DNA from 2 places in the Sulfitobacter sp. JL08 genome. Region 2 is predicted to be linked to the other one. Evidence: riboswitches for the same ligand, from Rfam matches in the RefSeq annotation. Region 2 holds a riboswitch; the other holds the start of a gene.

Region 1 (4,311 bases), 1.2 Mb from region 2:
GAGCGGATGGAAATCCGCGATGCGATGGCCTATTTCCGGGTTGTCACCAGCCCGGACGACGATCTTGCTTTCGAGCGGATTGTGAATACCCCCAAGCGCGGGCTTGGCGACAAGGCCCAGCAAATCATTCAGGTAACGGCGCGCGAGAATGGCGTGTCTCTGGTCGAGGGCGCGCGTCTGGCCGTTGACGCGGGGCAGATCAAGGGCAAGGGCGGTTCCGAGCTCGTCAAACTGATCGACGGGTTGGCGCGCTGGTCACGGATGGCGGACGCGCCGGACATCAGCCATATCGAACTGGCCGAGATTATTCTGGATGAAAGCGGCTATACCGGCCATTGGCAGAACGACAAGACACCCGAGGCTCCGGGGCGGCTGGAAAACCTCAAGGAACTGGTCAAGGCGCTGGAGCAGTTTGAAAACCTGCAAGGGTTTCTGGAACATGTCAGCCTGATCATGGACAATGAAAGCGAAGAGGGCGGTGCAAAAGTCAGCATCATGACCCTGCATGCCGCCAAGGGGCTGGAGTTTCCGGCCGTGTTCCTGCCGGGATGGGAGGATGGTCTGTTTCCCTCGCAACGGTCGATGGATGAAAGCGGTGTGAAGGGATTGGAGGAAGAGCGGCGGCTGGCCTATGTCGGGATAACCCGTGCAGAAGAGCTTTGTACCATTTCGTTTGCTGCCAACCGGCGGGTATACGGGCAATGGCAGTCTTCTATGCCGTCCCGCTTTATCGATGAATTGCCGCAAAAGCACGTTGAAGTGCTGACCCCGCCTGGATTGTACGGCGGCGGGTACGGGGCGGCGGGCATGGCGCAGGAACAGCCGGTACACTCCAGTCTGGCAGAAAACGCGGCGCAGGCGGATGGCTATAATTCACCCGGATGGCGGCGTTTGCAGGCGCGGGCATCACAGCGCCCGATGTCGCAGCCCAAGGAAACCCGCAACACGGTGATCGACCTTCAGGCGGTGTCCAGTTTTATGATCGGCGAACGGGTGTTCCACCAGAAATTCGGTTATGGCGCCATCATCGGGATCGAAGGCGACAAGCTTGAGGTCGCGTTTGAAAAGGCGGGCACGAAAAAGGTCGTTGCCAGCTTTGTGTCAGCTAGCGACGACATTCCGTTTTAAGGGGCGCCAGACACTTGCTGCCCGGCAATCAAACGGATGCTAGGTGTCGGGCTCTCCGCCCAGACGATCCCAGAAATCCGCGCGCACGTTCTGATGCGGAAACGGCGTGTCGGGAACCGGCACATCCAGAAACGCGCACAAAGGCTCCCAGCCTTCGGCGACATCAAAAACCAGCAAACGTTCCGGCGGGATAGCGGCCATTACGTCTTCTGTCCTCTGGCGGTAGGCGGCCAGTAACCCTTCCTGATCGTCAAGGCGGGTTTTGAATGTTTCGGTTGTGATCAGGTGAGATGTTGCATCCATCATATCTTTGATGTGGGGCGGCAATTCCATCGTCTGATAGGTGTACATCAGCTTGCCGATGGTGCGCGAAAAACTTTTGACCCAACTGGCTTCGGGGCGGCGCGTGTGCAGAACCTTGGCATCGGGAAAAGCCGTGGCCAGTTCCCGCCAGACATGCGCGCCGGGCCAATCCACCTGTGACGTATAACCGTGAAACACCGTATTCCAGTCAACCGGACGACCCGCTGCAATATCCTGCCAAAAGGCGACCTGCGGCGGGTTTTCGATCACTTCGTACATGTGATGGCAAGGGCCGAAGCCCAATTGTTCCAAGGCATCCTTGGCCGATTTGGTTCCTGTGCGGCCAAATCCGGAACCGATTACTTTGAGTGCCATCCTGAAATTCCTTTTTGAAAAAAGGGCCGCGGTGCGCCCCAGTGTTTCCAGTAAAACCACAAATGTCAGGGCTGTCCGGTAAGTTTTCAACTGTTTTCTACTTGCCAACGGATTGATCCGGTCACGCGCGGGTGACGGAAACGGGACAGGTGGCTTCGGTTTTGGCGTTGCGCCCCAGCGACGTGATGATAGCCTGTCGGTCCAAGGTGCCGCAGACAAAGCGGAGAATTGGGAAGCCGGTGCGAATCCGGCGCTGCCCCCGCAACGGTGAGGGCGGGATGAGACAGGCAAAAGCCACTGGGCCACTGAGGTCTGGGAAGGCGCCTGATCATGGCAGAAATGCCGCCCGCCCCAAGCCCGGAAACCAGCCTTGGATGTACGTCAAACCGCGGGTGGCGGTCTGGGCGGTGGTGCGCCCGGATAGGCGTGTCACGGTCCTTTCTTGCCCTTCGCATCCTAACAAAGGCCACGGGGCGTGGCAGAAAGGCAAGATCATGGGTTTCGCACGAATCCTGCAGGGGCTGGACACCATCACCGCGGAAGGCGCACGCGCCGAACAGGCCGCGCGTCTGGGCTTTCTTGAATGGGCGCTTGGCCTGGACAGGGGCGCAAAGGATGCCGCTTGCGCGGCTTTGGACGGGTTAAACTCGGGCCAGCGCCATAGTGTGGCAGCTGAAACCTTTGTGGGTTTCGTACGTACCGTGGCAACGACAGATGCCGCGCGCCCGTTACGGCGCGGCGGTGCATTTGCGCGCCGCAAAACGTTTCACTGACCTGATTTCAAAGAAAAAAGCGGCAGCACCAGGGAGGAGGAGAGGTGCTACCGCTCATTTCACGTACCAGCCCCAGGGAGGAGGAGAGGGACCGATACGATGCGGTGTCACACCCGAAGGTGCGCGAATAAAAGGTGCGGCGACATCAGGGAGGAGGTCGATGCCGCCGCCAATCACAGACCCTCCAGGGAGGAGGAGAGGAGAGCCTGATCTCAAAATTCGGGACCCGAAGGTCTTTGGTTGTTAGAGGTGTTGACCCCTGAAAATCAGCCCACCCAGACCCAACTGGGCCAATGCAATTGCTCCGATCGCCTGAACGTCCTGTGTCGTGCGGCGCAATTTGCGCTGCGACCACGGGGCGGCGCGCCAGAATGACCAGCCGGTCAGCGGAATGTAACGAACGTTTCTCATCTTGCACCTCTGTGCGGTGGCGGGTGTTTCATCTGTTGGGTTAAAGATAGGGAAATGCTGCACGTGCACAATGGTTTTTTGCCTCAATGCTGCTATGCAGCAATTGCATAGGCTGCACGCCCAGAATTGAGGCAGCGAAAAGCCCTGTTGCGCGTTTTGAAGGCACGCCTTGAGATTTCGCAAAAAGCTGCCACCTATTGCAGCAACAAGAGGAGAGATTGAGCATGGCCGTGACGAAGCAGATTATCGAAGACACTTTGGCACGCCTTGCCTTGCCCGACGGCGGCACCCTGATCAGCCGCGATATGATTCGTGCGCTGGCAATCGAAGGGGGAGCAGTGCGGTTTGTGATCGAGGCGCCAAGCCCCGAGATCGCGCAACAGATGGAACCCTTGCGCGCCGCCGCTGCCAAGCTGGTTGAAGACCTGGACGGAGTGACTTCTGTTTCCGTGTTACTGACGGCCCACGGACCAGCCCCCAAGGCCCCTGCCGCGCCCAGCCTGAAAATCGGCGGCCATCCCAAGCCGCAGGACGGACCGACCAAACCATCGGGTGTTGACCGGATACTGGCCATCGGTTCGGGCAAGGGCGGTGTCGGTAAATCAACCGTGTCCTCAAACCTTGCCGTGGCGCTGGCGCGGGCAGGGCGCAAGGTGGGGCTGCTGGATGCGGATATCTATGGCCCCAGCCAACCGCGCATGATGGGGGTCAACAAACGCCCCGCATCTCCGGATGGAAAGACTATTATCCCGTTGCATGCGCACGGCGTTACACTGATGTCGATCGGTTTCATGCTGGAAGAAGGCAAGGCCGTGGTCTGGCGTGGCCCCATGCTGATGGGAGCCTTGCAGCAAATGCTGGGTCAGGTCGAATGGGGCGAACTCGATGTGCTGATCGTCGATCTGCCGCCGGGAACGGGTGATGTTCAGCTGACATTGTGCACCAAATCGCAGGTTACGGGCGCGATTGTGGTCAGCACGCCGCAGGATGTGGCGTTGATTGATGCCCGTAAGGCGCTTGATATGTTTGATACTCTGAAAACGCCGGTTCTGGGCCTGATCGAGAATATGTCGATGTTTGTGTGTCCTGATTGTGGATCAGAGCATCGGATCTTCGGGCAGGGCGGCGTGGCAAGCGAGGCTGAAAGGCTGGGTGTTCCATTGCTGGGGGCATTGCCGATTGATCTGGAGACGCGTCTTGCCGGTGATGGTGGCACACCGATCGCAGCCGGTGACAGCGCGGCCGCGCAAGCCTATGCAAAGATCGCCGAAGGGCTGATCAAGGGCGGCATGGCCTGATTGCACTGAAACGGGGTACCCGC
Region 2 (4,311 bases):
GGTCGGTGAACGTGCCGGCCAGAACCAGATCAGGGTTCAGCAGAAACACCTCTTCCGCGCCTGATCCGTTGGTGGGCAGGGCCAGCGCCTTTTCCACACGTGCCGAACTTTTGGGATCATGCGCCAGACGTGAAACCGAAACCAGTTGCCCCGGTGCCGCCAGATCCAGCGCAAGCTGATCCGTGCACAGGTTGACCGATACCACCCGCTGCGGGGCATCGGCCTGTGCCGCTGCGCCGGTGATCCCCAGCGCAGCCAGCAACAATATGATCCTAAAACGTGGCACGGACACCAAAATAAAAGGCGCGATCGGATGTGCCAAAGCCGGACGAGGTCTGGTATTCTTCGTCCAACAGGTTTTCGATACGCACATAGGCGGTGGCGGCATCCGTCAGGCTATAGGACAGGCCAGCATTGACCAGTGTGTAATCCGGCACCGGACCTGCGGGAAACCCGTCCAGACGGTCAACGACGCGGTTCAGGGTAATCACGCCGTTCATCCGTTCGCCGATTTGCGCGTTCAGTCCCAGCACGAAATCATGATAGGGAACGCGGCTAAGCCGCGCATCGTTCTGATCGCGCGCATCGGTATAGGTATAGTTGGCAAACAGGTTTATGCCCGCGCTTAGCGGGACATCGGCCGCCAGTTCCACGCCCTTTGACACCGATGTGCCGGGGATTTGTTCGTACTGGTTCACCGGATAGGAAATCAAATTGTCGATTTCCGTATAGAATGCTGTCGCCCGCAGAACCGCGCCACCATTCAGCGTTTGCTCAATACCCAGTTCGGCACTGCGGCTTTCTTCGGGTTCCAGATCGGGATTTGTCGGGCCGAAATTGAACGGGCCGAACAATTCGTTCAGCGATGGCGCGCGAAACCCGGTGCCCATGGACGCACGCACAACTGTGCCCGCAGCAGGGCGCCACGCCAGCGCGGCGCGCGCCGTGGGTTTGGTGCCGTATTCGGAATGATCATCGACACGGAAAGACGTGGCCAGATCCAGCGTGTCGCTCAGCTCAAACTGCGCCTCTCCGAACAGCGAAAAAATCTCGTATGATGCGGTGCCGGTGCCGAAATCCGCAGTTTCTTCGGAATAACTGCCCCCGAACACCAGTCCGGTACCGCCGATAAAGGCACGGCCGGTATAAAGCAGTTCGGTGCGGTCGCCGACAAAACTCGGGCTGCCGAACGGGGTCAGCGGATCGGACCGTTCGGTTTCGAAATAGCTGAGCGCCAGTTCGTGGTCGATCGCGCCGCCGTCAAATTCAGCATAGACGCGCCCGCCGATCCGGTCGGTGTAGAACGGGCGATCCGCGTCGCCTCCCGGTCCGCCGAACGCATCGATGTTGGTGTCTTCATTCTGATAGATGATGTCAAATCCCAGGCGCAACTGGTCCGTGGCCTCATAGCCGCCGGACAACAGCGCGATGGTCCCTTCATAGCCGTCCTTTTCGGTATTGCCGTCATTTTCGTCGGCTGCTGAAAACCCATCACTTTCGACTCGCGAAATGGTCAGCGCGATATCGCCGCGTTCGGCCTTGCTGGCGATCGAAATGTCGCCGCGCACGGTGTTGAAGCTGCCGACCTCGACGCCGACGGAATAGGTTGTGCCCGGTTCGGTGGCGCGCAGGGTGGTGATGTTGATCGCGCCCGCAATCGCTTCGGATCCGTAAAGCGCGGATTGTGATCCTTTCAACACCTCGATGCGCGAAATGCCCGCTGTCGTCAGTCCGCCCCAGTTATAGGATGTCTGAACCGAGGATGGATCGCTGACATCGATGCCGTTGATACGCACCGAAACATAGCGATCGCTTAGCCCGCGAATACGCAAGGATGTGCTTTTGCCCAGTCCGCCATTCGCGCTGGACGTGATGCCGGGCAGGGTGCTCAAATAATCGGCCACACGGGTTTTCGGGGCGCTGTCCAGTTCCTCTTGTGTTACGATTTCAACGCTCGAACCAGAGCGGTCAAGCTCTGTCGGGGACTGGTTCGCGAAAACCGTGACTTCGCCCAGATCAAAGACGTCGTCGGCCAGCGCGGGTTGCGCGGCAATAACGGCTAGGATCGAGGCAGTTGCCAGTAAGTGTTTCAATGGTCTGTTCTTTCCAGATTGCAAGGCCGTTTTCCGGCCCGGTTTAATGCTGTTCTTGGAAAGGCATGTGCCCGTCCGCCAACGGTGAAACGCCACCACTGCGGACAGACCGCCGACATCGGCGCGCCCCGCGCCCATATCCGGGTGATCACTCTGGCAGGTCTCCTGACTTGCGGGTCAACGCTTGGCCAAACCTTCCCGACCCATGTGGGGCCAGTGGCATATCTTGGCGACGCTCACCGCTTACAGTTGCGGGGGCAGTCCCGGCATTGGGCAAATCGCCCGCACCGGTGTTCCCTTTAACGACGGATGACTCCGCCGAACCAAAGCAGGTTTGGCGTACTCCTGAATGGCACGCGGATCAAGGTGCATTTGCGACCCCAGCGGCAGAGTTTGCGCCAACCCCGCCTTGTGTTCAAACCGGTCTTGCAGCTTTGCGGGCCGCGCGATAGTCACGGCTGACCCAGATCATCAACGCCGAAGGACATTCCAGATGAACGATTCCGTCACCGATGCCAGCTATCGCGTCACCGCAGACGAACTGCGCCAGTTCATCGAACGGATCGAACGTCTGGAAGCCGAGAAAAAAGATCTGGCCGATGCGCAAAAAGAAGTGATGGCCGAAGCCAAGGGCCGTGGTTACGACACCAAGGTCATGCGCAAGGTGATCGCCCTGCGCAAGCGCGACGCCAATGACATTGCCGAGGAAGAAGCGGTTCTTGAGATGTACAAGGAAGCGCTTGGAATGAACTGAGCGTGACCTGTCAGGCGTGGCATTGGCCCGCCGATACTGGCCTTTGGCGCGCCGGAAAGCGCCAGAATGATCTTGATCGCCCCTGAAACAGCCCGTACTTAACAGGGCACAACCCCCGCAGCACTTGGCGGGGCGCGGGCAGTTGACATCAGATATGCGTCCGCAAGCGGCAGACAGACCGGCAGGAGCAGACATGGCACATAAAACACCCAGCGTCGCGGATACGTTAAAGGCGGCGAATACCGCACTGAAGGCGGGCGATCCGCAGCGGGCAGCCACACTTTACCAGTCGGTTTTGCAGCGCTTTCCGGGCAATGCCAAGGCGCAGGCCGGTTTGAAAAAGATCGGGCCCGTTGGCACGGCCCCCAAGCCGTCCTTGTTCGCGATGCCACAATCGCCGCAAAAAACAATCGCGTCACTGGGGCAGTTGTCTGACATCGAAGACCCGATCGAAGCCGCCAAACGCGCGATGCGCGGTATGCCGGCGATGGAAAAAACCAATGATCTGATGGCCGCGACCAGCGGATCTTACAAAAGCCAGCTGCGTGTCAAGAATCCCGAAGACGAGTTTGAGGGAAAGTCGGCCGAGGAATTGGTGCAAATGGCGCATAACGCGCTGAATTCGGCCCAGCCCAACAAGGCGGTCAGGTTGTTTTCACGTCTGCACGAACTTGCCCCGGAAAGCTGCGATTTCCTGAACAATCTTGGCTTGGCACTGCGGGCCGCCGGCCGTCCCGAAGATGCGCTTGAGACCTATAACAAAGCGCTTGCGATCGATCCGGAATACTTGCAGGCCCACTGCAACAAGGGCCTCGTTTACACGGATCAGGAAGATTACGACAGCGCCATGGCCGCCTTCGAAGCCGCGTTCACGATTGATCCGGACTTTGCGCTGGCACGGCGTAATCTTGGGTTGCTTTACATGCAGCGGGGGATGATGGCCGAGGCCGAAGGTTGCTTTGTCAAAGCCATCGAAGCCGATCCCGAACTGGGCACGACCTATCTTGACATCAGCACAGCGCGCAAATTCAAGGAAGGTGATCCGCTGATCCCGCAAATGGTCGATGTTCTGAAAAAGAAGAGCCAGAGCGACGGCGAGAAGATTCCGATGAATTTTGCCCTTGGCAAGGTGTTTGCCGATATCGGCGACACCGACAACGCATTCCGGTATCTTTCGGAAGGCAACGCATTGGTCAAGAAAATGCGCAACTATGATATCGCCACCGACAGGCTGCGGTTCGAATTGATCCGGTTGCAGTTCAAGGCCGCTAAACCGTTGGAGCTGACCCCGGCAGAGGCATCCGAACACTCGGTCAAGCCGATCTTTATCGTGGGGATGCCGCGCACCGGCAGCACACTGATCGAACAGGTTCTGTCCAGCCATTCCAAAGTCCACGGCGGAGGAGAATTGGGTTTTCTGAACCCGACGATCAACGCGATACTTCGCAAGGCCGCCCTGACACC

The links. Region 2 has a riboswitch for cobalamin ahead of C1J05_RS08125 (TonB-dependent receptor plug domain-containing protein). Riboswitches for the same ligand answer to the same signal wherever they lie in the genome.
Region 1: it holds a riboswitch for cobalamin, as region 2 does, so the genes downstream of both, C1J05_RS13765 (hypothetical protein) here and C1J05_RS08125 (TonB-dependent receptor plug domain-containing protein) in region 2, are expected to answer to the same signal.

The regions. Positions count from the first base shown of each region.
Region 1 is NZ_CP025815.1:2,804,119-2,808,429, reverse strand. Features, by position in the region: gene C1J05_RS13775 (ATP-dependent helicase) at 1-1,128, shown strand, start outside; gene C1J05_RS13770 (sulfotransferase family protein) at 1,168-1,806, opposite strand; cobalamin riboswitch at 1,994-2,193, shown strand; gene C1J05_RS13765 (hypothetical protein) at 2,301-2,579, shown strand; gene C1J05_RS21510 (hypothetical protein) at 2,823-2,990, opposite strand; gene C1J05_RS13760 (Mrp/NBP35 family ATP-binding protein) at 3,215-4,288, shown strand.
Region 2 is NZ_CP025815.1:1,631,944-1,636,254, forward strand. Features, by position in the region: gene C1J05_RS08120 (ABC transporter substrate-binding protein) at 1-262, opposite strand, end outside; gene C1J05_RS08125 (TonB-dependent receptor plug domain-containing protein) at 273-2,093, opposite strand; cobalamin riboswitch at 2,232-2,436, opposite strand; gene C1J05_RS08130 (DUF2312 domain-containing protein) at 2,587-2,847, shown strand; gene C1J05_RS08135 (tetratricopeptide repeat-containing sulfotransferase family protein) at 3,041-4,311, shown strand, end outside.